DNA from 4 places in the Nocardioides plantarum genome. Region 4 is predicted to be linked to each of the others. Evidence: predicted binding sites of a transcription regulator. Region 4 holds the regulator's gene; each other region holds the start of a gene.
What was found. The regulator LexA, encoded in region 4, represses DNA repair genes until DNA is damaged. The targets are predictions, from matches to a motif close to TCGAACANNTGTTCGA.

Region 1 (7,402 bases), on a different contig from region 4:
ATGACGGCCACGTTCTTGCCCTGGATCAGGGACAGGTCGGCATCGGCGTCGTAGAAAATCTCAGCCACGAGGGCTTCTCCTTCTGGTTGGGGTGCACGGGATCGAGCGGGTTCGAGCAGTTCGAGCGGGTTCGAGCGAGGCGGTCAGCCGGCGTGGGCGGGCGCGACCGGGACTGCGACCGGGCGCTGGGAGCGCTCGGAGATGGAGCGGGAGCCCCGGCCGATGGCGACCTGGCCCGACTGGACGAGCTCACGGACGCCGAAGGGCTCGAGCATCGTGAGGAAGTCGGCGATCTTGCCGGCGTTGCCGGTGATCTGCATCGTGATCGCGTCGGGCGCGATGTCGATGACCTTGGCCCGGAAGAGCTGGACGATCTCGAGCACCGAGCCCCGGGTCTCGACGCTGGCGCCGACCTTGACCATCACCAGCTCGCGGGTGACCGAGGTGGTCGGGTCGAGCTCGACGATCTTGATGACCTCGACGAGCTTGTTGAGCTGCTTGGTCACCTGCTCGAGCGGCGAGGAGTCGACGTTGACCACGATCGTCATCCGCGAGACCTCGGGATGCTCGGTCGGGCCCACGGCGAGCGAGTCGATGTTGAAGCCGCGGCGGCTGAAGAGCCCGGCGATGCGGGCCAGGACGCCGGGCTTGTTCTCCACCAGGACGGAGAGGGTGTGCGTCGTCATCCGAGGTCCTCAGAGGTCGTTGTCGTCGAAGTCGGGGGCGAGGTCGCGGGCGTACTTGATCTCGTCGTTGCTGGTGCCGGCGGCGACCATCGGCCACACCATCGCGTCACGGTGGACCCGGAAGTCGACGACCACTGGGACGTCGTCGACCTCCATCGCCTTGCGGATCGTGGCGTCGACGTCGTCGGGCGACTCGCACGACAGCCCGACGCAGCCGTAGGCCTCGGCCAGCTTGACGAAGTCGGGGATGCGCTTGGAGTGCAGGTCGGTGTTGGAGTAGCGCTCGTTGTAGAACAGCGTCTGCCACTGCCGGACCATGCCGAGCGACTCGTTGTTGATGATCGCGACCTTGATCGGGATGTCGTTGATCGCGCAGGTGGCCAGCTCCTGGTTGGTCATCTGGAAGCAGCCGTCGCCGTCGATCGCCCACACCGTCGTGTCGGGCATGCCGACCTTGGCGCCCATGGCCGCCGGGACGGAGTAGCCCATGGTGCCGAGACCGCCGGAGTTGAGCCACGTGCGGGGCTTCTCGTACTTCACGTAGTGCGCCGCCCACATCTGGTGCTGGCCGACGCCCGAGGTGTAGATCGCGTCGGGCCCGGCGATCGCGCTGAGCCGCTCGATGACGTACTGCGGCGACAGGGCGCCGCCGGCCGGGGTGTCGTAGCCGACCGGGTAGGTGGCCTTGACCCCGGACAGGAACGCGACCCAGCCCTCGTAGTCGCCGGTGTTGCCGGCGTCGGCCTCGGTGCGCAGCGCGGTGAGGAGGTCGAGCAGCACCTCGCGGACGTCGCCCACGATCGGGACGTCGGCGTGGCGGTTCTTGCCGATCTCCGCCGGGTCGATGTCGGCGTGGATGACCTTGGCGCCCGGGGCGAACGAGTCGAGGTTGCCGGTGACGCGGTCGTCGAAGCGGGCCCCGAGGCTGATGATCAGGTCGCTCTTCTGCAACCCGGCCACCGCCGCCACGGTGCCGTGCATGCCGGGCATGCCGAGGTGCTGGGGGTGGCTGTCGGGGAAGGCCCCCAGCGCCATCAGCGTCGTGACGACGGGGATGCCGGTCAGCTCGGCGAGCGCCAGCAGCTCGCGCGACGCGTTGGCCCGGATGGTGCCGCCGCCGACGTAGAGGACGGGCTTGCGCGCCTCGAGCAGCAGTCGGGTCGCCTCACGGATCTGCTTGGCGTGCGGGCGGGTCACCGGGCGGTAGCCGGGCAGGTGGATCTCGGAGGGCCAGTCGAAGGTCGTCTCGGCCTGCAGCGCCGACTTGGCCACGTCGACGAGCACCGGACCGGGCCGCCCCGTCGAGGCGATGTGGAAGGCCTCGGCGATGGTGCGCGGGATGTCGGCCGGGTCGGTGACCAGGAAGTTGTGCTTGGTGATCGGCATCGTGATGCCGCGGATGTCGGCCTCCTGGAACGCGTCGGTGCCGATCATGGCCGCCCCGACCTGCCCGGTCACGGCCACCATCGGCACCGAGTCCATGTGGGCGTCGGCGATCGGCGTGACCAGGTTGGTCGCCCCCGGCCCCGACGTCGCCATGCAGACCCCCACCCGGCCGGTCGCGGCGGCGTACCCCTGCGCGGCGTGGCCGGCGCCCTGCTCGTGGCGGACCAGGATGTGGCGGATGCTGGAGTCCATCAGCGGGTCGTACGCGGGCAGGATCGCTCCCCCCGGGATGCCGAAGATCGTCTCCGTGCCGGCCGCCTCGAGGGCCTTGATCAGGCTCTGCGCGCCGCTGATCGTCCCGCTCGTCTCGGTACTCATTCCGCTCGGTCCTCTTCCGTGGTGCTGCTCGGGGCTGGTCTCGGGGCAACAAAAAACCCCTCGGCCACAGCGGCGACGAGGGGTGACGTGCTGACTGATCGGATCAGTCGGCACGTCCCTGGGGTACGAGAAGGTCTTGACGCATGACGCCACCGTAGCCGCGCGACCCTCGGGGCCGTAGAGGAGTCTGCCACGGTCCCACATGGTGGGACGTGGGTCTTGGTGGATGGACTTGCGGGTGGTCGCCCTTCGCGCCCCCGGACGCCACGGCGACCGGGGCGCGGCACCTCGACCTCTGAGGTGGCGGGACAGGCGTTTCGAGATCACCGTCGGCGGCATGTCAAGGCGATCACCCACCACCTCAGGGCGAGCTGGGTGGCCGCCTCACCCCAGGTTGTCGTCGTCTCTCTTGGCCCATCGAATCTCGGCATAGGCGGTCTTCAGCTGACGTCGTGTTGAGCGCAGGTACCAGACGGCACCGATACATCCCAGCAGGAGGACCCGCGAGACCCACCTCATCCTGCCCAGCCCGGACGAGCCCCACGTCGAGGAAGGCCAGCTCAGCACATCGATCAGCGCCCACAACCAGAACCCCGTCATGGTCAGCGCTACGACGATGACGGCGAGGACCACGACCTGCGCCGAGGTCACGAATGCCAGCGCTTCCGGGGTGAGTTGTTCACGCACCTCGCGGAGCGTAGTCATAGCCACTCCGCACGTCCTCGACCAGGGACGTGCAGGGCGCATCTGGCCGACGTCCAAGCCGCTGTGATGAGGTGGAAGCGGCGACCAGCTCAGCCCTCATCTCGCTTGTCGACACGGGTTCATGGTGGCAGCCCCACTTGTCAGCACCACGCACTGTCAGCACCAGGGACCTCTCGCCAGCTCGCTCCTCTCTCAGTGCTGCCCGGTCGGACGCCTCGTGCCAACTGGGAGGATCCGTCTGTGGAGCGGATCGAGGCAATCGAGGCAACGATGGCGGCGGTGTTCAAGACACGGGGGTTCCGCACACGCGCACGCAATTGGTTCCGCTCGACGAGAAGTGGCGACTACCAGGTGATCAACCTTCAAAGGTCTACCTGGGGCAGCGGTGATCTCTACGTGAACCTTGGATGGGATCCCGCCGCTGGTGGTGCCGCGTTCCGGCCCGCGTATCGCTGTCTTTTCAGCGTCCGAGCCGAGGAGCTCGACGTCGGTGGGGTCATCCACAGGATCCGGCCCGACGGAGCAACGAAGCTCGAACTTCCAGGGACCAGCCTGCTGGGATCCGAGATCTACGAAGCGACGCCCAAGGACCAGCTCATGAAGGAGGTCGTCCAGGTCGTGGCAGAGCCACTCGCCGACCTCATGGACAGCACCACGACGTTTGCGGACCTGGCACCCCTCATCAACAGCCGTCCCGTCCTGAAGTCTGTCCAGCTTCGCAACCACATGAGGTCGCTGGGGTCCCCACTCTCCTAGTCAGCCATGCCCGTTGCGCGCCACGGTCGGGCGGAGCCAGCGATGCAGGGTGGCCTCACAGGTCGCCTCTACGACGACGACGGAGAGAGAGCCCCGAAGATCGAGTCGGCGACCTACTCCACCATGTCGGCAACATCGTCGACGTCGGCGACCACGACGGTTCGGGCATCCTCGATCAGTCGCTGGGCCAACTGCTCAGCAACGGTGTTCTTGCCGCCGCGATAGGTCCGGTGAGGATCACCAGGTGTGCCATCACGGCTGACCGTCACGCGGTTCTGCCGCGCCGCAGTCGCCAGATCTCCGGCACGCGCGGGCGCATCCGAGGGGTCATCACGGCCGTCACTGTGCGAACACTCTTTCGAATGTATGCAGTCTGATGTACACTCGACCCATGCCCACGCTCACCCGGACCGTCAGCAGCGACCCGCTGCTCGCGTCCGTGCGCGCGGGTCGTGACGCCGAGGCTCGCGACCAGGTGGTGACGCTGACGGCCGTGCTCGACTGGGCCGCGGTCAACGTCGCCGACGACGCCGAGACTGCTGAGCTGCTGGACCCGACGGTCGAGCCCGCCCTGCACCTCGGCGGGGCGGGATGTCCGGTGATCGGTGAGTTCGCCGCTCTCGACCTCGCGCTGTCGTTGGGCATGACCTCCGACGGCGGGCGGGCCTACCTCGGCAAGGCCCTTGAGCTGCGTCACCGGCTGCCCCGACTGTTCGCCCGCGTCGTCGGGCTCGAGGTCTCGCTGTGGAAGGCGTTCCGGATCGCCGAGCAGACCATCGCGCTGCCGCCCGCGGGCGCCGAGCACGTCGATCGCGTGATCAGCCCGTTCCTGCACTCGTGCTCCTGGGCCCAGGTCGATCGTGCCGTCGATGCGGCGCGCGCTGCCTATGACCCCGCTGAGGCCGAGCGACGCCGGGTGGCCGCAGCCGAGGACCGCCACGCCACCCTCGACCTGTCCTGCGCCACCACCTCCGGGACCATCGACCTGCGCGCCACCCTCGACCTCACCGACGCGCTCGACCTCGAGACCGCCCTACGCGACGGTGCGCAGACCCTGGCCGACCTCGGTTCGAGCGAGCCCCTCGACGTACGCCGCTCCCAAGCCCTGGGCGAGATGGCGCGTCAGCAGCAGGCGCTCGACCTCGAGACCGGTCAGCTGACTGGCGGTGGTGGACGGGGCGTCACCATCTACGCCCACCTCGACGCTGCCGACCTCGAGCAGCCCGGCACCGTCGACAACACCCAGAGCCCCGTGCTGATCGAGCAGATCCGCCAGTGGTGCCAGACCGCAGGCACCAAGGTCACCGTCAAGCCCGTCATCGACCTCGCCGCCGACCCGGCCGTCACGACCTACCGGCCCTCCGAGGCCATCCGCGAGCAGGTGGAGCTGCGCGACCGGACCTGCGTGTTCCCCGACTGCGGCCGACGCCGGGTCGACCTCGACCACGTCATCGCGTTCGCCTCCGGTGGACCGACCACCGCACACAACCTCGCCATGCTCTGCCGGCGACACCACCGAGCCAAGACCCACGGCCACTGGTCCTACGTCGTGCTCGAGCCCGCCCGCTACGAGTGGACCAGCCCCACCGGCGCCACCGTCATCGTCGATCGGCGACCACCCCACCACCGACGACCCTGACCGCCCCGCACCCCGCCACCCACCAGGGAGGCGGGGCTGTGGGCGTGCTCAGCCCGCGCGATGGACGACGAGGACGGCGCGGTCGTCGTCCTTGGAGCCGACCTGGGTGGCCAGGCGCTCGGCGGCGCCGACGAAGCTGCCGCGCAGGATCGACTCGGCCTCGCCGAGCATCCGGTCGATGCCGAGGTCGATGTCGCGGCGGGGCTCCTCGACCATGCCGTCGGTGTAGAGCAGGACGGCGTCGCCGACGCCGAGGCGGCCGCGGGCGACGTCGAAGTCGGCGTCGTCGATGAGCCCGAGCACGGGGCCGTCGGTGCGCAGCACCGACCAGCGGCCGGGACCGGCGAGGCGATGGACGGCCGGCGGGTGGCCGGCGGTGCGGACCTCGAAGTCGCCGGTGGTGAGGTCGAGCCAGAGATGGATGGCCGTCGCGAAGCCCTCGTCCCAGTCCTGGCGCAGGAGGTAGGCGTTGGCCGCCGGGAGGAACCCGTCGGCGGGGAGCGCACCGATGAGGCCGCCGAAGGCACCGGACAGCAGCAGGGCGCGGGTGCCGGCCGCCTCGCCCTTGCCGGAGACGTCGACGACGACGATCTGGACGCTGCGGTGGTCGGGCGCCTCGGCGGCGACGATGAAGTCGCCGGCGAACGCCGTACCGCCGGCGGAGCGCAGCGCGGACTCGACGGCCCAGCCCGGGGGCAGGCCCGGCAGCCGGCCCTGGTCGAGGATCCGGTCGCGCAGGTCGACGAACATCGTCTCGCCGCGCAGCCCGGCGACGCCGAGGCGGGTACGGCGGAAGCTGGTGACCAGCACGACCAGGGCGATCGAGAACTGCACCGCGGTCGCCCCGAGGGTGCGGGGGGTGATCGACTCCTGCTGGCTGACGCAGTAGGTCAGCAGGGCCATGTCGTAGAGGACGAACCAGGGCAGGGTGCGCGGGCCCAGCAGGATGCTGCCGAGGACGACGGGCAGCATCAGGCTGGTGAACGGGGTCTGCTCGGGGAAGTAGGTGACGAGCACGGCGACCGTGGTCGAGAACAGCACCAGCCCGACGGCCATCTGGTTCTCGATCGTGTGGCCCCACCGGCGCAGCCGTGTCAACGCCCGACGCAGGGTCACGCTGCGTGCGGGACGAGTCGCCAGCGCCGTCGCGGTCATGGGTGGTGCCTTCTGAGCCAGAGGGTGGGGGGAGTTCCAGCCGGTGCTCACCCTACGGCGCGCGAGCGGAACACGGGCTGACATCGCGAACACCAGAAGATGTTGCGCCCCTCGAGCACGGCGGTCGAGACCCGACGCTGGCAGACCAGGCACGGCTGGCCCGTGCGGCGGTAGACGTAGACCTCGCCACCGTGGTCGTCGCGTCTCGGGTCACGGCCCATCGCCTCGGGCGTGTGCTCGGGCCCGACGGTGTCGATGCGGCCGGTGCGCACGCCCTCGGCCATCAGGACCACGAGGTCGTCCCAGATGGACTGCCACTGGCCGACCCGCAGGGTGTTGCCGGGACGCAACGGGTGCAGCCGTTGCCGGAAGAGGACCTCGGCGCGGTAGACGTTGCCGACGCCGGCGAGCACGCCCTGGTCCATGAGCAGAGCCCCGACGGGCTTGCGGCTGCGGTGGATCCGGTGCCAGGCCCGGTCGGGATCGGCGTCGGCGCGCAGCGGGTCGGGACCGGACCGACCGATCACCGCAGCGCGCTGCTCGGCGGTCACCAGGGCGCAGGTGATGGCCCCGCGCAGGTCGGCGTACGCCGCCCCGCCGGGTCCGGAGCGAGCCAGCCGCAGCCGCACCTGGCCGACCGGCGGCGGCACCGCGTCGACCGCGGCGTGCACGGCGAAGGTGCCGATCAGGCCGAGGT
Region 2 (7,402 bases), 600 kb from region 4:
AGCGCCACATGGGCGAGGACTGGAAGGTCCAGGTCGACGACAAGTCGTTCACCCCCCAGCAGATCAGCGCGTTCATCCTGCAGAAGCTCAAGCGCGACGCGGAGGCCTACCTCGGCGAGACGGTCACCGACGCGGTGATCACCGTCCCGGCGTACTTCTCCGACTCGCAGCGCCAGGCCACCAAGGAGGCCGGCGAGATCGCGGGCCTCAACGTGAGCCGCATCGTCAACGAGCCCACCGCCGCCGCCCTGGCCTACGGCCTCGACAAGGGTGACGACCAGACGATCCTCGTCTTCGACCTCGGTGGCGGCACGTTCGACGTGTCCCTCCTCGAGATCGGCGAGGGCGTCGTCGAGGTCAAGGCGACCTCGGGCGACAACCACCTCGGTGGTGACGACTGGGACAACAAGATCGTCGAGTGGATGGTCACCAAGTTCAAGAACGCCAACGGCGTCGACCTGGCGGCCGACAAGATCGCCAAGCAGCGTCTGCAGGAGGCCGCCGAGAAGGCCAAGATCGAGCTGTCCTCCTCGAGCGAGACCACGATCCACCTGCCCTACATCACCCACGGCGAGTCCGGCCCGCTCCACTTCGAGGAGAAGCTCACCCGCAGCGAGTTCCAGAAGCTGACGGCCGACCTGCTCGACCGCACCAAGACCCCGTTCAAGAACGTCCTCAAGGACGGCGGCGTCGCGGTCGACAAGATCGACCACGTCGTGCTCGTCGGCGGCTCGACCCGGATGCCCGCGGTCAGCGACGTCGTCAAGGAGCTGCTCGGCGGCAAGGAGGCCAACAAGGGCGTCAACCCCGACGAGGTCGTCGCCATCGGCGCGGCCCTGCAGGCCGGTGTGCTCAAGGGCGAGGTCAAGGACGTCCTGCTCCTCGACGTCACCCCGCTGTCCCTCGGCATCGAGACCAAGGGCGGCGCGATGACCAACCTCATCGAGCGCAACACCACGATCCCCACCAAGCGGTCCGAGATCTTCACGACCGCCGACGACAACCAGCCGTCGGTCGAGATCAAGGTCGCCCAGGGCGAGCGCCCCTTCTGGCGCGACAACCAGCCCCTCGGCAACTTCGAGCTGACCGGCCTGCCGCCGGCACCGCGCGGCGTACCGAAGATCGAGGTCACCTTCGACATCGACGCCAACGGCATCGTGCACGTCACCGCCAAGGACCAGGGCTCCGGCAAGGAGCAGTCGATGACGATCTCGGGCGGCTCCGCGCTGTCCAAGGACGACATCGACCGGATGGTCAAGGAGGCCGAGCAGTACGCCGAGGACGATGCCAAGCGCCGCGAGGCCGTCGAGACCCGCAACCAGGGCGACCAGCTCGTCTACACGACCGAGAAGTTCCTGGCCGACAACGGCGACAAGATCCCCGAGGACGTCACCACCGAGGTGCAGGCCGACCTCGACGCCCTCAAGGCCACCCTCGAGGACGCGGAGGCGTCGTCCGAGACGATCACCGCCGGCATCAGCAAGCTCAACGAGTCCTCGCAGAAGATGGGTGCCGCCATGTACGCCGCCGCCGAGGCCGACCAGGCCGCCGCGGGTGGCTCCACCGGCGCCACGGGCGAGGGCGACGACGACATCGTCGACGCTGACGTGGTCGACGCCGAGGTCGTCGACGACGAGAAGCCTGCGGACGACAAGTGACCGAGCGTCCCGAAGACGTCACGCCGGAGGGGGAGGGCGTCGAGCAGACGCCCTTCCCCGACGGGGAGATGGCCAACGAGACCGAGGTCGAGGCCCCGCTCGAGCCTGCCGCCGAGCCCGAGGTGGCCGAGTCCCCGGGCGACCGTCTCGTCGTGGCCGAGCGCCTCGCCGAGGAGCGGCTCGCCGACCTGCAGCGTCTGCAGGCCGAGTACCTCAACTACAAGCGGCGGGTCGAGCGCGACCGCGAGCTCGTGGTCCAGAACGCGAAGTTCACCGCGCTCGCCCCGATCACCGAGGTGCTCGACAACATCGACCGCGCCAAGGAGCACGGAGAGCTCGACCCCGGGTTCAAGTCGGTCGCCGACCAGCTCGAGCGGGTCGTCGCGACGGCCGGCCTGGTCAAGTTCGGCGCGGCGGGCGACGCGTTCGACCCGACGGTCCACGAGGCCCTGAGCCACCTCGGGCCCGACCCCGAGGTCACGGTGACCACGGTCAAGGTGATCGCCAAGGCCGGCTACAAGATCGGCGACCGGGTCGTGCGCGCCGCGCAGGTCCTCGTCGTCGACCCCGAGTAGCAGCAGACCCAGGAGAGGAGGAGGGATGGCTGACAACGACGGCTTCAAGCCCGAGTGGGCCCAGAAGGACTTCTACGCCGTGCTCGGCGTGGGCAAGGACGCCCCCGCGGCCGACGTCAAGAAGGCCTACAAGCGGCTGGCGCGCGACAACCATCCCGACACCCACCCCGGTGACGACGAGCGCCTCGAGAAGTTCAAGGCGGTCGCCGAGGCCTACGACGTCGTCGGCGACACCGCCAAGCGGGCCAAGTACGACGAGATGCGCCGGCTCTACGGCTCCGGCGCGCCCTCCGGCTTCGGCGGGGGCGGTGGCGGCGGGTTCAACGACCTGTTCGGCGACCGGGCCCGCGGGGCCGGCGGCAGCGGTGGGCTCGGCGACATGTTCGGCGACCTCTTCGGCGGCGCGGGCGCCCGGCGTACCCAGCAGCCGCGGCGGCCCGCCAAGGGCGGCGACGTCGAGACCAGCGCGACGATCTCGTTCGTCGATGCCCTCGAGGGCGTCACCATCTCGCTGCGGCTCTCGTCCGACGCGCCGTGCCCGACCTGCTCCGGCACCGGCGGCAAGCCCGGCACCAAGCCGCACATCTGTCCCGAGTGCGACGGCGCCGGCTACGTCGTCGCCGGGGTCGGCGGGGCGTTCTCGATCAACGAGACCTGCCCCGGCTGCGGCGGCCGCCAGCTCGTCTACGACGACAAGTGCCCGACCTGCCACGGCAGCGGGCGCGGCACCTCCGCACGCACCATCCAGGCCCGCATCCCCGCGGGCGTCAAGGACGGCCAGCGCATCCGGCTGCGAGGCAAGGGCCAGGCCGGCGACAACGGCGGCCCGGCCGGCGACCTGTTCGTCGTGGTCAAGGTCTCGCCCCACCGCGTGTTCGCGCGGTCCGGCGACAACCTGACCCTCGACGTACCCGTCTCGTTCGACGAGGTCGCCCTGGGCGCCGAGATCAAGGTCCCCACCCTCAACGGCGCCCCGGTCACGTTGCGCATCCCGGCCGGCACCCCCAACGGGCGGACCTTCCGGGTGCGGGGGCGCGGCGCCACCAAGGCCGACGGCACCCGCGGCGACCTGCTCGCCACCGTGCAGGTGCACGTGCCGGCGGTGCTCGACCAGGCTGCGCGGGAGGCCGTCGAGGCCTACCGCGAGGCCACCGCCGGCAAGCCGCTGCGAGCGGGGCTGTTCGAGGACGCCAGGTGAACAACCCGACGACGCCGCCCCCCGACGCGCCGATCTACGTCATCAGCGTCGCCGCCCAGCTGACCGGGCTGCACCCGCAGACCCTGCGCACCTACGAGCGGATGGGCCTGATCACCCCGGGCCGCACCGGCGGGGGCGGTCGTCGCTACAGCCACCACGACCTCGAGCTGCTGCGCTCGATCGCCGAGCTCACCTCCTCCGGCATCGGCATCGAGGGCGTCCGCCGCATCCTCGAGCTCGAGCACCAGGTCCTGGCCCTCCGGGCCCGCAACGACGAGCTGCAGCACGAGCTCGCCGCCACGCGCGACGCGTTGCGTCAAGCCATGACGGCCCGGGCCGCCGAGGGGCCGCCCTCACGACTGCCCGCCCTGCGCGACCCCACCGCCAGCCAGGCGCTGGTCGTGTGGCGACGCGGGCGCTGAGTCCACAAGACCCGGGTTGGTGAGGCCCTGCTACAACTGGGCATGGCTACCGACGTCCTCGAACCCCACCCGCTCGTCCGCCTGCTCGACAAGCCGGCGCACACGTTCACGGTCGACGACCTCGTCCGCGCGGTCGAGGAGCTGGGGCTCGAGCAGGTCAACCTGCGCTACGTCGGCGGCGACGGTCGGCTCAAGACGATCGCGTTCCCGATCACCTCGCGCGAGCACCTGGTCGGGGTCCTGGCCCGGGGCGAGCGGGTCGACGGCTCCAGCATCTTCCCGGGGGCCGCCACCGAGGCGAGCGACGTCTACATCGTCCCGCGGCACCGCACGGCGTTCCTCAACCCGTTCGGCGAGCGCAGGTCGCTCGACGTGCTCTGCTCGTTCTACGACCAGGACGGCCAGCCGCTGTCCTACGCCCGCGAGCAGGTCGTACGCCGCGCCGCCGACGCGCTCGTGCGGGAGACCGGTCTCGTGCTCGAGGCGTTCGGCGAGCTGGAGTACTACCTGGTCGGCGAGCCCGACCGGGTCTTCCCCGTCGAGGAGGAGCGCGGCTACCAGGAGTCGGCGCCGTTCTCCAAGGGGCAGCGGGTCCGCGAGCAGGTCCTCGGTCACCTCTCCTCCATGGGCGTCCGCCTGAAGTACGCGCACGGCGAGGTCGGCAACATCCTCGAGGAGCACCGGCAGCTGGTGCAGCACGAGATCGAGCTCTGGCCCGTGCCGGTGGAGCAGGCCGCGGACGCGCTCGTGCTCGCCAAGTGGGTCGTGCGCGAGGTCGCCGCCTCCCACGGCCTCGAGGTGACCTTCGCCCCGTCGGTGAGCCCCGACGGGGCCGGCAGCGGGCTGCACGTGCACAGCCGGCTGGTGCGCGACGACGCCAGCGCGATCGTCGACGACGGCCTCAACGACACCGGCCGCCGGCTGATCGCCGGCTACCTGACCCATGCCAAGGCCCTGACGGCCTTCGGCAACACGGTCCCGACGTCCTACCTGCGGTTCACCGACGGCGACGAGTCGCCGGAGGGGATCAGCTGGGGCGAGACCGACCGCACCGGCCTGGTCCGCGTGCCGCTCGCCTGGACCGGTGACGTGCTGCCCGACATGATCGCCCATGCCAACCCCGGCACCCCCGAGAGCGACGTGCCGAGCCACGAGCCCGCCGTACACCCGCAGACGATCGAGCTGCGTCTGGGCGACGGGTCGGCCGACGTCCACCTGCTCCTCGCCGGGATGGCCGTCGCGGCCCGTGTCGGCCTGGCCGACCCCGACGCGCTCGAGAAGGCCGAGCGCCTCGGCACCGACGCCCACCGCCGCTTCGAGCAGCTGCCGACGTCGTGCGAGGAGTCGGCCGACGAGCTGGAGAAGCAGCGGAAGGTCTTCGAGGCCGACGGGGTCTTCCCGGCCTCGCTCGTCGACCAGGTGCTCGAGGAGCTGCGCGCCGCGGGCGGGGCCAAGCTGATGAAGAAGGTGGCCAAGGACGAGGAGGCGCGCTCCGACCTCGTCCGCCGCTACTGGCACGTGGGCTGAGCCCGCGGCACGCGTGGCTAGGGGGTGTCCCACGTGCGCAGGCTCGGCCGGTAGACGAGCTCGAGGGTGTCGGAGTCCAGGGCGTGGCTCTCGAGCAGCTCCAGGTCGAAGTCTCCCGCGCCGGCGAAGATCGGCTCGGCCCCCGTCTGGCCCGAGATCACCGGGAACAGCGTCAGCTGCACGCGGTCGACCAGTCCGGCGGCCAGCAACGCGCGGTTGAGGGTCAGGCTGCCGTGCGACCGCAACGGCACGTCGGACTCTGCCTTGAGCCTCGCCACGGTCTCGACCGGGTCCCCGCTGACGACGGTCGCGTCCGGCCAGTCGAGGGGGTCCGCCAGGGTCGAGGAGACGACGTACGTCGGCAGGCTCCGCATCCGGTCCACCCACGGGTCGCGCACGTCGTCGCCCTCGCTGCTCGCTGCCAGCATCCGCGCGAACGCGCGGTAGGTGTGGGCGCCGAAGACCATCCGCTGCTCGCCGTCGTACGCCGCGAGCCGATGGGCGAGCAGCTCCGGGCCCTGCTTGCCCCAGTAGCCGCCCCAGTCGCCCGGGGCGTCGTAGGAGGCGAAGCCGTCGATGCTGGAGAAGATGTCGAAGGTGTAGGTCGCAGTCATGCGCGTGTCGACCGGGGCGGCCGCACGGACTCATCTCTCCTCCGCCCGGAGGTCGAGCTTCGGCCCCAGCGGCCAGCCTTGAGGAGCTCGTCCGAGTCTGTGCACAGGATGCCGTCAGGGCTTTCATTCGAACATGTGTTCTAGTATCCTAGGGGCATGCCCGCCGCCCTCGCCGACACCGCCGTGACCCCGGCGTTGCTGCTCGACGAGGTCCGCCGTGCCCGCGCTGCGGCCGAGGCCGCCGAAGCCCGGATCATGGAGCTGGCCGTGGAGTGGGCTCACGCCCACCCCGTCCTCGAGGGTGGTGAGGGGTGGCAGATCACCACCGCGACCGGGGTGCCCTACGCCGAGGTCGACGGGACCGCGATGGCGTTGGACCCCGCCGACCCCGCCAGCGAGGATCTGGTGGAGTGGTGCGGCATCCCGCCGGTGGCCTGGGATGCCCCCGCGGCGTTCGCTGCGGCCAACAAGATGTCCACCGCCTCGGGCAAACGCCTGATCCGTGACGCGTTGATCCTGCACCACCGTCTGCCCAGGACCTGGGCGCGTGTCACCGGTGGTGAGGTCCCCGCCTGGCGGGCCCGTCGGGTCGCCGATGCCGTCCTGGCCGCACCGGCCGACGTGGTGGCCTACGTCGATGACCAGATCGCCCCCGTGGTCGGCACCATCGGCACCGTCACTCTCGACCACGTGGTGGACCAGGCGATGATGCTGCTGCACGCCGAGGCCCGCGAAGCCGACCAAGCCTGCGCCACCGAGTCCCACGAGGTCCGCTTCCACAGTGACGCCCAACCCGACGGCACCGCCGAGCTGTTCGCCCGCGGGGACTGGAAGGACCTCCACGACCTCCACCAGACCCTCACCCACGTCGCTGCAGCCCTCAAGGCCGCCGGCGACGACACCGACCTCGACGTACGCCGCGCCCGCGCCCTAGGTGTCCTGGCCGACCCCGCCCAAGCCCTCGCCCTGCTCAACGGTGCCGAGGCGCCCACACCGTCCAAGCAGGCCGTGCTCTTCCTCCACCTGACCGACCTCGGACTGCTCGGCCTGGACCCCGTCGCCCTCAACGACACCACCCGCCACGCCATGCTCGCCCAGCAGGTCCGCGACTGGCTGGCCCGCACCGACACCCACGTCGTGGTCAAGCCCGTCCTCGACCTCGCCGAGGACCTCCACACCGAGTCCTACGCCATCCCCACCCGGCTACGTGAGCAGACCCAGCTCCTGCATCCCACCTGTGTGTTCCCCTGGTGCACCCGCCCCTCGCGACGCTGCGACTGCGACCACATCGACGCCTGGTCGACCGAACCCGGCCAAGGCGGGGCGACCTGCTCGCACAACCTCGCCCCCCTGTGCCGACATCACCACCGACTGAAAACCCACACCGCCTGGACCTACCGGCGCCTCG
Region 3 (7,402 bases), 270 kb from region 4:
GCGTCGGGGGTGGTGGTCATCGCCTGCAGTCTGTCAGCGACCCCCGACGGTCCTCGACCCGGTTTCGGTCGACGTACGACGGTTCCCACCCCCGCCCGGGAGGCGTCAGTCGCCCAGCGACGTCAGGGCGTCGTACTCCTCGTCGGTGAGCTCGATCGCGGCGGCGGCGGTGTTGGTCTCGAGGTGCTCGAGGGACTTGGTGCCCGGGATCGGCAGCATCACCGGCGAGCGGCGCAGCAGCCAGGCCAGCGCGAGCTGCGACGGGGTCGCGCCGTGGTCCTTGGCTGCCTGGCCCAGGACGCCGTCGTCGCCGGCGAGCTCGCCGGTCGCGAGCGGGAACCACGGGATGAAGCCGATGCCGTGCTTCTCGGAGAAGTCGAGCAGGTCCTGGGCGTCGCGGTGCGCGAGGTTGTAGAGGTTCTGCACGGTCGCGATCGGCGCGATCGCCTGTGCCATCTCGAGCTGCTCGACGCTGACCTCGGACAGGCCGAGGTGGCGGATCTTGCCCTCGTCGCGCAGCTTGACCAGCTCGCCGACCTGGTCCTCGAGGTCGACGGCCGGGTCGATGCGGTGCAGCTGGAAGAGGTCGATGCGCTCCACACCGAGGTTGCGCAGCGAGAGCTCGCACTGCTGGCGGAGGTAGGCCGGGTTGCCGACGGGGGTCCACTGGCCCGGTCCCTGGCGGGTCAGGCCGGCCTTGGTCGCGATGACCACGTCGTCGGCGTAGGGGTGCAGCGCCTCCTTGAGCAGCTGCTCGGCGACGACGGGGCCGTAGGAGTCGGCGGTGTCGAAGAAGGTGATGCCGAGCTCGACGGCGCGACGCAGCACGGCGACCGCGTTGTCGTGGTCGTCGGGCCAGCCCCACACACCCTCCCCGGGCAGCTGCATGGTGCCGAAGCCCAGGCGGACGACCTCGAGGTCGCCGCCGATCTTGAAGGTGCCGGACGGGGCGGCGACGTTGTCGCCAGCAGTGGTCCCGGTGGTGGTGTCGGTGCTCATCAGTGCTGCTCGCTCTCGCTCAGGTCGCCGGCCCAGGCCGTGTGGAACGTGCCCTCCCGGTCGACGCGTTGGTAGGTGTGGGCCCCGAAGTTGTCCCGTAGGGCCTGGATCAGGGCGGCGGGCAGGCGCTCGCGGCGCAGCCCGTCGAAGTAGGACAGCGACGACCCGAAGGCCGGCACCGGTACGCCGCCCTGTGCGGCGGTCGCCACGACATGACGCCACGCGTCGACGCCCTCCTTGACCGCCTCGGCGAAGAACTCGGTGGTCAGCAGGGTGGTGAGGTCGGGCTCGTCGGCGTACGCCTCGGTGATGCGGCCCAGGAAGCGCGCACGGATGATGCAGCCGTCGCGCCAGATCTTCGCGACCTGTCCGAGGTCGATGTCCCAGCCGTGGGTCTCGGCGCCGACCGCGATCTGGTCGAAGCCCTGGGCGTAGGCCACGACCTTGGAGGAGTAGAGCGCGGCGCGGACGTCGTCGACGAACGCGTCGCGGTCGACCTCGACCGTGTCGTCCTCGGGCGACGTCGAGAACACCTTGCGGGCCGCCGCACGCTGGTCGGTGTGGCCCGACAGGCTGCGGGCGAACGTCGCCTCGGCGATGCCGGTGATCGGTACGCCGAGGTCGAGCGCGCTCTGCACGGTCCAGCGCCCGGTGCCCTTCTGCTCGGCGGCGTCGCGGACGACGTCGACGAACGGCTGGCCACCGGCGTCGGTGTGGCGCAGCACGTCGGCGGTCATCTGGATGAGGAACGACTCCAGCTCGCCGCCGTTCCAGTCGGCGAAGACGTCGGCGATCGCGGCCGGCTCGAGGTCGCCGATCGAGCGGAGGAGGTCGTAGGACTCGGCGATGAGCTGCATGTCGGCGTACTCGATGCCGTTGTGGACCATCTTGACGAAGTGGCCCGCACCGCCGGTGCCGACGTGGGCGCAGCACGGCTCGCCGTCGACCTGGGCGGCGATCGACTCCAGGATCGGCCCGAGGCGCTCGTAGGCCTGGTCGCTGCCGCCGACCATGATCGACGGTCCGTTGAGTGCACCCTCCTCGCCGCCGCTGACGCCGGTGCCGACGAAGTGCAGGCCGTGCTCCTCGAGCTGCTTCTCGCGACGGATGGTGTCGGCGAAGTGGGCGTTGCCGCAGTCGACGACGATGTCGCCCTCCTCGAGCAGGGGCACCAGGTCGTCGATGACCGCGTCGGTCGGGTCGCCGGCCTTGACCATGACGAGCACGACGCGCGGCTTCTCGATCGCGGCGACGAAGTCCTCGAGGCTCTCGGTCGCGACGAAGTCGCCCTCGTCGCCGTGGTCGGCGATCAGGGACTCGGTCCGGGCGTGGGTGCGGTTGTGCACGGCGATGGTGTGGCCGTGACGGGCGATGTTGCGGGCCAGGTTGCGCCCCATCACCGCCAGTCCGGTCAGTCCGATGGTGGCGGTTGCTTCAGTCACGTGATCGACCTTGGCACGGCGGGGCAAGCGGCCGGTCCACCCCTGACGACGGTCGAGGTGTGAGGCGCTCCGGCGCCGAGCCTCGAGACCTGTCCCCAACGTCGGTCGAGGTGCGAGGCGCCCCGGCGCCGAGCCTCGAGACCTGCCCCCACGTCGGTCGAGGTGCGAGGCGCGCTAGCGCCGAGCCTCGAGACCTGCGCAGCGTCCGGCCGGCGTCACCACCGGGTCGGGTCAGGTATGTCGGCTGCGGTGGTCTCGACGCGCCGGCGCGGGTTCGTTCCTCACCCGCGCCGCTTGCTCGACCTCTTCTGCCGCACGCCCTCGCTGCGCTCGCGCGTGGTCAGAAGACATTGAACGGCCGGAACTGGACCGAGACCCGGGGCCCGGCGTGCGCGACCTTGGGCACCGCGTGCTCCCAGGTGCGCTGGCACGACCCACCCATCACGACCAGGTCGCCGTGCCCCATCTCGACCACGACCGAGGCGCCGCCCCCGCGTGGGCGCAGGTGGAGCCGTCGCGGGTCGCCGAAGGAGACGATGGCGACCATCGTGTCGTGGGTGGAGCCACGCCCGATCGTGTCGCCGTGCCAGGCGACCGAGTCGCGGCCGTCGCGGTAGTAGCAGCAGCCCGCGGTGCGGAACGGCTCTCCGAGCTCGTCGGCGTAGTGCGCGCTCAGCGCGTCACGGGCCGCGGTGAGCAACGGGTGGGGGAGCGGCTCGCCGATCATGTAGGTGTGGAGCAGGCGGGGTACGTCGACCACGCGGTCGTACATCTGGCGCCGCTCCGCGCGCCACGGCACCTCGTCGACCAGCGTCGTCAGCACGTCGTCAGGGGCCGGCACCCAGGTCGGCAGCACGTCGAGCCAGGCACCCTGCCCGAGATCGCGGCGGGTTATCCGGTCGAAGTCGTCGACGCCGGAGGCGGGTGCCTCGAACAGCGATCCCTGGAAGTCCATGCGCCGATGGTACGCCAGGATCGAACAGACGTTCGAGGGTGGTTTGGTGGAGTGGGCGGTCGCCGACTCGAGCAATCGAACGGGTTGGGTGGCCGACGGGCCCATCCCGGTCGCCGACCCGTTCAATTGAACGGGTCGGTCGCCTGGCGGGCCCACCCCGGTCGCCGACTCGTTCGATCGAACGAGTTGGTCGGCCGAGCCGCGGAATCCGGCCACCGACTCGTTCGATTGCGCGAGTTGGTGCGCCCCCGCCCCGCCCCCGGCAGATCCCCCGCCCCGTCAGCCGTCGCCGGCGGCGTGCAGCGCCGCGCCGACGATGCCGGCCTTGTTGCGCAGCAGGGCCGGGATGATCGGGGTCGCGACGTCGACCATGGGCAGGAACCGGTCGGCGTGCTTGCTGACGCCGCCGCCCACCACGAACAGGTCGGGGGTGAGCAGCCGCTCGAGGGTGCGGTAGTAGGTGGTCAGGCGGGCGGCCCAGTCCTCCCAGGAGAGGTCCTCGGACTCGCGGGCGCTGTTGGCGGCCCACTTCTCGCCGTCGCGTCCGTCGATCTCGACGTGCCCCAGCTCGGAGTTGGGCACGAGCACCCCGTCGAGCAGCAGGGCCGATCCGATGCCGGTGCCGAGGGTGGTGACGATGACCAGCCCGTGCTGGCCGCGCGCGGCGCCGTACCGCGTCTCGGCGAGGCCGGCCGCGTCGGCGTCGTTGATCGCCAGGGCCGGGCGTCCGGTGGCCCGCGCGAAGAGCGCGCCGGCGTCGACGCCGATCCACGAGGAGTCGATGTTGGCGGCGCTGCTGACGACGCCGTCGCGGACGACGCCGGGCACGGTCACGCCGATGGGCGACTCGCCGCCGTTGTCGGAGGAGAACGACGACAGCAGCTCGGCCAGCACCTCGGCCACCGCCTCGGGCGTCGCGGGCTGGGGGGTCTCGATGCGGACCCGGTCGGCGGCGAAGTCGCCGCGGTCGAGGTCGACCGGGGCCGCCTTGATGCCGGATCCGCCGAAGTCGACGCCGAGCGGGTGCGCGCTCATCGCGCGTCCAGGGTCGACACGATGCTCGCGACCGTCTCGTCGGCGACGTCGTCGATCTTGCGCTTCACGATCAGCGGGGCGAGGTGCTTCAGCGGTCCGTGGAACACGAAGTCGGCGCGGTAGTGGATCGAGGTGCCGCCGTCGGCGGTCGGCGTGAACGTCATCGAGTCCGTCGCCGTCGACTGCTTGTTGCGCCCGCGGAACTGCACCTTCGTCGGCCGCTGGAAGGTGATCGCCTCGTAGGACAGGTCGACGGTGCGGCCCAGGAACCGCGAGGTGTTGGCGTACGTCGTCCCGAGGCCGCCGTCGCCGGAGGTGCGTGACGTCGTGACCGTGCCGGGGTCCCAGGCCTCGGTGTGGGTGAAGTCGCCGAGGTAGTCGAAGACCTCCTCGACGGGCTGCGGGACCGTGAACGTGCGCTCGACGTGCATGTCGCGACCCTACGGTCGCCCGGCGACAGGGACGCCTCAGGGTCATCCCCGTGGCGCGTCAGCCGTACGACGGGCAGTGTTGGGTCATGACCATCCCCGCCCCCACCGCCGCGGACACCCGGACGGTCGCCGCGCGCGTCGTCGACGTCACCAAGACCTACGGCAAGGGCGAGGCCGAGGTGCGTGCCCTCGACGGCGTCTCGGTCGACCTGTACGCCGGGGAGTTCACCGCCGTGATGGGTCCGAGCGGGTCGGGCAAGTCCACCCTGATGCACGTCTGCGCCGCGCTGGACAAGCCGACAACGGGCGAGGTGTGGATCGGCGACCAGCCGATCGGCGGGCTCAAGGACAAGGCGCTGACGGTGCTGAGGCGCGAGGAGATCGGCTTCGTCTTCCAGTCCTTCAACCTGGTGCCGACGCTGAGCGCCGAGGAGAACATCGTGCTCCCGCTGGCGATCGCCGGCCGCAAGCCCGACCGCGCGTGGTTCGACTCCGTGATCGAGACCGTCGGCCTGCGCGACCGGCTCTCCCACAAGCCCAACGAGCTCTCCGGCGGTCAGCAGCAGCGGGTCGCGGTCGCGCGGGCGCTGGTCAGTCGGCCGCGCATCGTCTTCGCCGACGAGCCGACCGGCAACCTCGACTCCCGCTCCGGCGCCGAGGTGCTCGAGCTGCTGCGCGCGGCGGTCGACGACCGGCAGCAGACGGTCGTCATGGTCACCCACGACCCCGTCGCGGCGGCGTACACCGACCGGGTCGTGTTCCTCGCCGACGGCCGCGTGATCGAGGAGCTGCGCCACCCGGACCGCGAGTCGGTCCTCGCGGTGATGGCGCGCATGTCCGAGCACGGCCGATGATCCGGGCGGCGTTCAAGAGCCTGCTGGGCCGCAAGCTGCGGCTGCTGCTGAGCACGTTCGCCATCGTGCTGGGCGTGGCGTTCGTCGTCGGGACGCTCGTCTTCACCGACACCCTCAACCGGAGCTTCACCTCGCTGTTCGACGCGACGGTCGGCGACGTCGTCGTCCAGCCCGAGGGCAGCTCGCCCGGCGGGGCCTCCTCGACGCGCTCGGTGCCGGCCGACCTCGTCGAGCGTCTGGCCGACGTCCCGGGTGCGGCCCGGGTCGACGGGCAGATCGGCACCGACGGCGTCTACGTGATCGACTCCGACGGCAAGCCGATCGGGGGCTTCGGGCCGCCGTCGCTCGGCACCAACTGGTCCGACGCGCCGGCCGGCAACGGCCTCGTCGGCCTCACGATCCTCGAGGGACGTGAGCCCCGTGGCCCCGACGAGGTCGTGCTCGACGAGAAGACCGCCGAGAAGGCCGGGTACGACGTCGGCGACACCGTCCCGATCACGACCGCCGACCGCACCGCCAACCTCGAGCCGACCCTCGTCGGGATCGCGGGCTTCCCCGAGGGGGGATCGCTCAACGGCGCGACGGTCGCCTCCTTCGAGACCTCGGTGGCCCAGGACCTCTTCCACGACGGCAAGGACGAGTTCGACAGCATCTGGGTCACCCGCGACGACGACGTCAGCCAGGACGAGCTGCGCGCCGAGGTCGAGAAGGTGCTCCCCGACGGCTACGAGGCCGTGACCGGCGACGACGAGGCGAAGGACCAGGCCGACGACCTGCTCGAGGCAATCTCGTTCCTCACGATCTTCCTGCTGATCTTCGCCGGCATCTCCCTGGTCGTCGGCACCTACATCATCGTCAACACCTTCTCCATCCTGGTCGCCCAACGCAGTCGCGAGCTCGCCCTCCTGCGGGCCCTCGGCGCGAGCAAGCGCCAGGTCCAGCGCTCGGTGCAGCTCGAGGCGCTGGTGCTCGGGTTCCTCGGCGCGACGATCGGCGTCGGGCTCGGCGTGGTGCTGGCCATCGGGCTGCGCGCGCTGTTCGGGTTCATCGGGCTCGACCTGTCCGGGCAGCCGCTGGTCTACCGGCCGCGGACCGTCGTCGCGGCCTACGCCGTCGGCATCCTGGTCACCATGGCGGCGGCCTACTTCCCCGCCCGGCGTACCTCCCGGATCGCCCCGGTGCAGGCCATGCGCGACGACATCGCCCTGCCCGAGGAGTCGATGCGACGCCGGTTCGTGCTGGGCCTCGCGCTCGCGCTGGCCGGGGGAGTGGCCCTGTTCGCCGGGCTGAGCGACGTCGTCGACATCGGCGGCGACGGCTACCTCGTCGGGGGTGGCATGCTCGCCATCCTGCTCGGCGTGACCGCCATGAGCCCGGTGCTCTCGGCGCCGCTGCTGCGCCTGGCCCGCACCCTCTACGCACGGCTGTTCGGCTCGGTCGGCAACCTGGCCGGGCAGAACTCGCTGCGCAACCCCCGGCGTACGACGGCCACCGCGTCGGCGCTGATGATCGGCCTGACCCTGGCCTGCGCCATGGCCATCATCGGCGCCTCGGCCAAGGCCTCGGTCGACAAGTCGGTCGAGGAGAGCTTCACCGGCGACTTCGTGATCAGCAGCATCTTCCAGGGGTCGTTCTCCTCCAGCATCGCCGGCCGGGTGGCCGACGTCGACGGCGTGGCCGAGGTCG
Region 4 (7,402 bases):
TCACGTGGTTGGGGATGGTCTCCATGATCGGCTGGGACCGCGCCTGCGCGAACTGCCGGCCGCCCTCACGCAGCGCGTAGAGGTGGGGCGTCAGCTCCTCGCTGATCTCCTCGGGCAGGCACCCGTCGACCACCAGCACGTAGACCCGCTTGCGGGTGCGCGCCGGGGTGGGGGCCGCGGTCGCGGCGGAGGAGGCGGCCGCGACCGCCGCGGTCGAGATCGCGACCCCGCCGCCCGCCTTCAGCAGCGTGCGACGCCCCGTGACCAGCGCGTCGCGCCCGACGTCGTACGGCGTGGGCTCGCCGGGCGCGTGCCGGTCACCGCAGCCACACATCAGGCACCGTCCTGCTGGCTGCCCTGGCTGCCCTGGCGGTGCAGCGGCACGTCGGTCTCCTCGACGCGGTTGGTCGAGGCGCGGGTGAGGAACGAGCGGCTGTAGGTGATGGGCGTGTCCTTGTCGGCGCGGTCGCCGATGACGAACCAGTCCATCTGGGCCCGCTTGGCGTCCAGGTCGAGCACGGAGAACCCGTGGTCGTCGAAGTTGAGGTACTTGATGTGCGGGTTGGCGGCCAGGATTGCCGCCTCGACGACCGTGCTCGTGGTGTGGGCGGGGGTGCCGGTGATGTCCTTGAGGTTGTTGGAGGTCACCGAGGTGCACACGAACTCGACGGCACCGGTGCCGCCGAGCGGGTAGCTGCCGGTGTCGTAGGGCACCTCGGCCGCCCAGCCCGAGTGGATGTCGCCGGTGACGAAGAGGGCGTTCTGGATGTGGTGGTCCTCGATGTGCTCCAGCACCCGGCGGCGGTCGGCCGTGTAGCCGTCCCACTGGTCGACGTTGTAGGGCAGGCCGTCGTCGGGCAGCAGCCCGGTGACCTCGTTGACCTGCGCGCGCCGTGCACCGGGGAGCGCTGCGAAGGTGACCGGCGTGATCATCACCGGGTTGCCGATGACCTTCCACAGTGCCGTGGGGTTGGACAGCGAGCGCTCGAGGAAGCCCAGCTGCTGGGTGCCGGTGATGGTGCGGTCGGGGTCGTCGATCCCGCCCTCGGACGACGTCGAGAGCGCGGACGACACCTGCTTCGAACGGTAGGTCCGCAGGTCGAGCATGCTGATCTCGGCCAGCTTCCCGAAGGTGAGGCGCCGGTACAGCCGATCGCCGTCGGCGAGCTTGGTGGTGCTGTTCATCCGCACCGGCATCCACTCGTCGTAGGCGCGGTGGGCGCGGGCCCGCCGCCGCAGGTAGTCGCCCTCGGTGGCCTGGTGGTTCTCGGCCCCCGTGGCGTACTGGTCGTTGGCGACCTCGTGGTCGTCCCAGGTGATGATCCAGGGGAACTTGGCGTGCGCGTCCTGCAGGTCGGTGTCGGTCTTGTACTGCGCGTGGCGGCGCCGGTAGTCCTCGAGCGAGACCATCTCGTGCTTCGGGTCGTGGGTGCGGATGTCGACGTCGTCCCGGCCGTAGCCGTAGCCGCCCGCGCCGTACTCGTAGACGTAGTCGCCGAGGTGGACCACGGCGTGCAGGTCGTTGCGCGCCGCGAGGCCGCGGTAGGCCGCGAACCACCCGGCCTGCCAGTTGGCGCAGGAGACGATGCCCAGGCGCAGGTGGCTCGGGGTCGACCCGGGTGCCGGGGCGGTGCGGGTGCGCCCGACGCGGCTGTGGGTGCCCTTGAATCCGAAGCGGTAGTAGTACCAGGTGGCCGGGGTGAGCCCGGCGACGTCGAGCTTGACGGTGTGGTCACGGCTGGGACCGGTCACGAAGGTGCCGCGCTTGACGATGCGGCGGAAGTCCTTGCGGGTCGAGACCTCCCAGGTCACCGTGACCTGCGGGCCCTTGCCGGAGCCCGGCTTGCTGACGGCGTCGGGGGTCACCCGGGTCCAGAGCAGCACCTTGGTGGGGAGCGGGTCACCCGAGGCGACGCCGTGGCGGAAGTGGTGGAGCGCGGCGCGAGCGGCCGGTGACCGGGGCGCTGTCGCGGCGGTCGCCGAGCCGGGGCCGGCGAGCGTGGTCAGGGCGGCGCCGGTCGAGCCGGTCGCGAGCACGGTACGTCGCCGTACGCCGGTGGGTGTCGTCACGGAAACAGTCAACGACCCCCGGCACGTGGAGTGACGGGGGTCGTGACAACGGTCGTCGAGCGTTCACCCGGCGTATGCCGGGCCCGATCGTGGGTCAGAGCTTGCGCAGCACGGCCGTGACGACGCCGAGGATCGTGGCGTCGGTGCCGTCGATCGGGTCGAACGCCTCGTTGTGGGGGAGCAGCCAGACCTTGCCGTCCTTGCGCTGCAGGGTCTTGACGGTGGCCTCGCCGTCGATCATCGCCGCGACGATCTCACCGTTGCTGGCGGTCTGCTCCTGGCGGATGACGACGTAGTCGCCGTCGCAGATCGCGGCGTCGACCATCGACTCGCCCGACACCTCGAGCATGAAGAGCTGGCCGTCGCCGACCAGCTGCTGCGGCAGCGGGAAGACGTCGTCGTAGGTCTGCTCGGCCAGGATCGGGCCGCCGGCCGCGATCCGGCCGAGCAGCGGGACCTGGATCGCCGCGACGGCGACATCGCCGATGCCGGTCTCGTCGTACGACGTCTCCTCGGCCTGGCCGAGCGAGCGGCGGGCCGCCATGACGTCGGGGAGGAACACCTCGAGGGCCCGCGGTCGGTTGGGATCGCGCTTGAGGTAGCCCTTCTGCTCGAGCACCCGCAGCTGGTGGGCGACGCTCGAGGTGCTGGTCAGGCCCACCGCCTCGCCGATCTCGCGCATGCTCGGCGGGTAGCCGCGCAGCTCGAGGCTGTCCTTGATGTGGGCCAGCACGCGCTGCTGGCGCGGGGTCAGGCCGGTGGCGTCGGCCGGGCCGTCGGGGAGCTCGGAGACCTTGCTGGTCTTGGACGACTGCTTGGTGGACTGTTTCGTGGACCGCTTGTCGGGCTGCTTGTCGGGCATGGCTCAGGGTCCCACCGGGCGCCGACGATTTCAAACAGGTGTTCGAACGGCGTGTCGCGCGCACGGCTGCGACCATGGGTCATGGCCTCCGCCCCCTCACCGACGTCCTCGCCCCCGCCTGGGTCCGCTCCCACGTCCGCTCCCACGTCCGCCGTCGTCACCGGCGCGGCCCGCGGCATCGGCCGCGCGATCGCCGTGCGCCTGGTCGCCGCCGGGCACCGGGTCGTGATCACCGACGTCGATGCCGAGGCGGTCGCCGCGACGGCCACCCGGATCGGCGCGACCGGGGTGGCCCAGGACGTGCGCGACCCGGCCTCGCACCGGGCGGTCGCCTCGGTCGCGACGGGGTTGGCGCCCCTGGGCGTGTGGGTGAACAACGCCGGCGTCGGCTTCGACGGCGACCTGGCGGCGCTGAGCGACGAGCAGGTGCGCGGGCTGGTCGACGTCAACCTGCTCGGGACGCTGTGGGGGATGCGCGCCGCCCTGGACGCGTTCGGTCCGGTCGGGGCGCCCTCGGGTGCGCTGGTCAACGTGGCCTCGTTGTCGGGGCTCGGCCCGGTGCCCGGGCTGTCGGTGTACGCCGCCACGAAGGCCGCCGTCGTGTCCATCACGACCTCCGTCGCCCTCGAGGCGCCGGCCGGGCTGGGCGTGCATGCGGTGCTGCCCGACGGGGTCGCGACGCAGATGGTCGAGGACATGTCCGACGGCACCGGCAAGCGCCTGGTCAGCTCCGGCGGCCGTCTGCTGACGGTCGAGGAGATCGCCGAGGTGGTGCTCGGCCTGATCGGGTCGCGGCGGGTGCTGCGCACGGTGCCCGCCTGGCGTGGAGCGGCGATGCGCGTCTCGATGCTGGCGCCCTCGCTGGCCTCGGCCGGGATCGCCGTGTTCGAGCGACAGGGCGGTCGGGTCCTGCGTCGGCAGTAGAACACCTGTTCGCCTGAGGGGTTGCGCACGTTCGAACACCTGATCTAGAATCGCTCATGTGTTCGAACCGATCGAACTGTCGGTGGTCACCACTAGACATCAGATCGAGAGCGCACCACTTCCCCAGGAGGCACCCATGAGCACCACGTCCGTCACCGTCCGTCCCGTTGCTGGGCCCGTCGCTGGGCCCGTCTACCGGCTGACCCGTCGCGGACGCCTCGTGGTGCTCGTTCTGGCCTTCCTCGTCCTCGCGGCGATCGGCGTCATGTTCGCCGGCGGATCGATGGCCACCAGTGAGCCCGAGGCCACCGAGACGGTGGTTGTCGAGCCCGGCCAGACCCTGTGGGATATCGCCGCGGCCGCCTCCGACGGTCGCGACGTGCGTGACATGGTCACCCACCTCGTCGATCTCAACGACCTCGACTCGGTCGTCCTCGATGCCGGTCAGAGCCTCGCGGTGCCGGTCGACTGAGGTCCTCAGCTTCGTCCGCCGCCTCGACCCCGGCGGGCGAACCCACAGAGGGCTGCCGGGTGCGGAGTCGAGGGAAGACGACTCCCGCACCTGGCAGCCTCTGTTTCTTTTTCCGACGTCTCTCGTCCCGACTTCCCTGGCGGGTGTCAGCGTGCGGCGCGGCGTCCACCCGGCGGTCTCGGCGGCTCGGTGGGAGGGGTGCCGGGTCCCGGTGGCGCGGTGGGGGAGCCCGGTGTGGCGACGCGGGTGGAGCCCAGCGTGCGCACCGCCCGCACGGCGAGCGCCAGGCCCAGGAACAGACACATGACGGCGCCCACGGCGGCCAGGACCAGGAAGCCCCAGGCGGCCCCGTCCCCGGCGCGGGCGCGGGTGCCGAAGTCGATGGCCGCGCTGACCAGGTAGCCCCAGGCGACCACGGCCGCGGTCACGCCGAGGGCCAGCAGCAGCAGGCGGGGACGCAGTCGGGGCCGCGTCCGTGCGCCTGCTCGCTTCCCCGGGGTCACGCGGCCCATTGTCACCCATGCCCCGGCGGGCCCGACACGCCGTCGGGGCATGGTCCAGACCGGGGCGCGCGGCGGCTGTCCAGGGCTGTGACCTGCGGATTTGTCGATGTCGTGACCGAGGGCCCAACAAACCTGGGGCAATGTCCCGGTTCGGGTTGCGTACCCGTCCGCCGTCGGCGTACTGTCACCACAACATCTAGTAGTTACAACGATGTAGTTATCCACATCTAGTCCACAGCTTGAGGTGGAAGACCCACAGCGCGGCGAGTGTTCTCCCCAGGAAGACCTCGGTTGTCCACAGGCCCACGCACGACCGTCGTCCTCAGGGAGGAGAGCACCATGCACTGTCCCTACTGCCGCGGCACCGACACCAAGGTCCTCGACTCCCGTGTCGCCGACGACGGTGGCTCGATCCGCCGTCGTCGCTCGTGCTCGTCGTGCGAGAAGCGGTTCACCACCGTCGAGCTGATGCAGCTCAGCGTGCTCAAGCGCTCCGGCGCGACCGAGCCCTTCACCCGTGACAAGGCCGTCGCCGGGGTCCGCAAGGCCTGCAAGGGCCGCCCGGTCACCGACGCGCAGCTCGCCTGCCTGGGGCAGGACGTCGAGGACGCCCTGCGCCTGACCGGGGCCGCCGAGGTCCCGGCCCACGAGGTGGGCCTGGCCATCCTGGGCCCGCTGCGGGCCCTCGACGAGGTCGCCTACCTGCGGTTCGCCAGCGTCTACCGCGCCTTCGAGTCGGCCGACGACTTCATCAAGGAGATCGCGTCGATGCACGCCGAGGAGCTCCCGCCCCTCGCCCAGCCCACGGGCTGACACAGACCGCCCGGCAGGTGGTGGGGAAGCCGCCTGCCGGGCGTACCAACGTCGTTTCCCCCCCGCTCCACCCCAGGGCCCCGCAGTCGACCAGGACTGTCGGAGGCTCCCGCAACACTGGACCACGACCACCTCCCCGATCACGGGAACCCCCAAGGAGCACCAAGATGACCGAGACCGTCAACGCCGCCAGCCAGACCAGCGGCGGCACCGGCAAGGGGCTCACCCTCGAGCGGGTCTTCAGCACCCCGGGCGTGCACCCCTACGACGAGCTCACCTGGGAGCGCCGCGACGTCGTCCAGACCAACTGGAAGACCGGCGCCACCGTCTTCGAGCAGCGCGGGGTCGAATACCCCGACACCTGGTCGGTCAACGCCTCGACGATCGTGACGACCAAGTACTTCCGCGGTGCCGTCGGCACCGACGTGCGCGAGTGGAGCCTCAAGCAGCTCATCGACCGGATCGTGGTGACCTACACCAAGGCCGGCGTCGACCACGGCTACTTCGCGACCCCGGCCGACGCCGAGGTCTTCGAGCACGAGCTCACCTGGCTCCTGGTCAACCAGTACTTCTCCTTCAACAGCCCCGTCTGGTTCAACGTCGGCACCCAGTCGCCGCAGCAGGTCTCGGCCTGCTTCATCCTCTCGGTCGACGACTCGATGGACTCGATCCTCAACTGGTACAAGGAAGAGGGCTTCATCTTCAAGGGCGGCTCCGGCGCCGGCCTCAACCTCTCCCGCATCCGCTCGTCCAAGGAGCTGCTCTCCAGCGGCGGCACGGCCTCGGGCCCGGTCTCCTTCATGCGCGGCGCCGACGCCTCGGCCGGCACCATCAAGTCCGGTGGCGCCACGCGCCGTGCGGCCAAGATGGTCGTCCTCGACGTCGACCACCCCGACATCGTGGAGTTCGTCGAGACCAAGGCCAAGGAGGAGGACAAGATCCGCGCCCTGCGCGACGCCGGATTCGACATGGACCTGGGCGGGGTCGACATCACCTCCGTCCAGTACCAGAACGCCAACAACTCGGTGCGTGTCTCCGACGAGTTCATGCGCGCCGTCGAGGACGGCACCGACTTCGCGCTGCGTGGCCGCAAGAACGGCGAGGAGATCGAGCGCGTCGACGCCCGCGACCTGTTCCGCAAGATCAGTGAGGCCGCGTGGGCCTGCGCCGACCCGGGTCTGCAGTACGACGACACCATCAACGACTGGCACACCAACCCCGAGACCGGTCGGATCACCGCGTCCAACCCGTGCTCCGAATACATGTCGCTCGACAACTCCTCGTGCAACCTGGCCTCGCTCAACCTGCTCAAGTTCCTCAAGGACGACGACACCTTCGACGCCGCCCTGTTCGCCAAGGCCGTCGAGTTCATCATCACCGCGATGGACATCTCGATCTGCTTCGCCGACTTCCCGACCGAGCCGATTGGCAAGACCACCCGCGACTACCGCCAGCTCGGCATCGGCTACGCCAACCTCGGCGCGCTGCTGATGGCGATGGGTCTGGGCTACGACTCCGACGGCGGCCGCGCGATGGCGGCGACCATCACCTCGCTGATGACCGGCCAGTCCTACAAGCGCTCGGCCGAGCTCGCCGCGATCGTGGGTCCCTACGCCGGCTACGCCCGCAACGCCGAGGCCCACCAGCGCGTGATGCGCAAGCACCAGGCGGCCAACGACACCATCCGCACCCTCGCGATCGCCGACAGCGGCGTGCACAAGCTCGCCACCCAGGCCTGGGCCGACGTCGTCGAGCTCG

Region 1: FJQ56_RS15060 (HNH endonuclease signature motif containing protein) is a predicted target of LexA. The motif match lies at 4,258-4,273, and genes of this name have one in related genera.
Region 2: FJQ56_RS22055 (HNH endonuclease signature motif containing protein) is a predicted target of LexA. The motif match lies at 6,122-6,137, and genes of this name have one in related genera.
Region 3: FJQ56_RS06050 (alpha-ketoglutarate-dependent dioxygenase AlkB) is a predicted target of LexA. The motif match lies at 3,417-3,432, and genes of this name have one in related genera.

The regions. Positions count from the first base shown of each region.
Region 1 covers NZ_VDMS01000002.1:650,797-658,198, forward strand. Annotated here, with positions in the region: gene ilvC (ketol-acid reductoisomerase) at 1-68, opposite strand, end outside; gene ilvN (acetolactate synthase small subunit) at 144-686, opposite strand; gene FJQ56_RS15045 (acetolactate synthase large subunit) at 696-2,450, opposite strand; gene FJQ56_RS15050 (hypothetical protein) at 2,835-3,137, opposite strand; gene FJQ56_RS15055 (DUF4304 domain-containing protein) at 3,396-3,911, shown strand; gene FJQ56_RS22205 (hypothetical protein) at 4,025-4,180, opposite strand; gene FJQ56_RS15060 (HNH endonuclease signature motif containing protein) at 4,303-5,550, shown strand; gene FJQ56_RS15065 (PP2C family protein-serine/threonine phosphatase) at 5,599-6,705, opposite strand; gene FJQ56_RS15070 (Fpg/Nei family DNA glycosylase) at 6,753-7,402, opposite strand, start outside.
Region 2 covers NZ_VDMS01000001.1:1,619,210-1,626,611, reverse strand. Annotated here, with positions in the region: gene dnaK (molecular chaperone DnaK) at 1-1,658, shown strand, start outside; gene grpE (nucleotide exchange factor GrpE) at 1,655-2,233, shown strand; gene dnaJ (molecular chaperone DnaJ) at 2,259-3,431, shown strand; gene FJQ56_RS07610 (heat shock protein transcriptional repressor HspR) at 3,428-3,853, shown strand; gene FJQ56_RS07605 (glutamine synthetase beta-grasp domain-containing protein) at 3,896-5,380, shown strand; gene FJQ56_RS07600 (dihydrofolate reductase family protein) at 5,398-5,994, opposite strand; gene FJQ56_RS22055 (HNH endonuclease signature motif containing protein) at 6,151-7,402, shown strand, end outside.
Region 3 covers NZ_VDMS01000001.1:1,291,246-1,298,647, reverse strand. Annotated here, with positions in the region: gene FJQ56_RS06065 (MFS transporter) at 1-20, opposite strand, end outside; gene FJQ56_RS06060 (aldo/keto reductase) at 106-999, opposite strand; gene gndA (NADP-dependent phosphogluconate dehydrogenase) at 999-2,441, opposite strand; gene FJQ56_RS06050 (alpha-ketoglutarate-dependent dioxygenase AlkB) at 2,782-3,396, opposite strand; gene ppgK (polyphosphate--glucose phosphotransferase) at 3,676-4,431, opposite strand; gene FJQ56_RS06040 (SRPBCC family protein) at 4,428-4,862, opposite strand; gene FJQ56_RS06035 (ABC transporter ATP-binding protein) at 4,949-5,716, shown strand; gene FJQ56_RS06030 (ABC transporter permease) at 5,713-7,402, shown strand, end outside.
Region 4 covers NZ_VDMS01000001.1:1,024,047-1,031,448, reverse strand. Annotated here, with positions in the region: gene FJQ56_RS04800 (alkaline phosphatase family protein) at 1-334, opposite strand, end outside; gene FJQ56_RS04795 (alkaline phosphatase D family protein) at 334-2,070, opposite strand; gene lexA (transcriptional repressor LexA) at 2,165-2,932, opposite strand; gene FJQ56_RS04785 (SDR family oxidoreductase) at 3,014-3,856, shown strand; gene FJQ56_RS04780 (LysM peptidoglycan-binding domain-containing protein) at 3,993-4,328, shown strand; gene FJQ56_RS04775 (hypothetical protein) at 4,475-4,831, opposite strand; gene nrdR (transcriptional regulator NrdR) at 5,171-5,644, shown strand; gene FJQ56_RS04765 (vitamin B12-dependent ribonucleotide reductase) at 5,812-7,402, shown strand, end outside.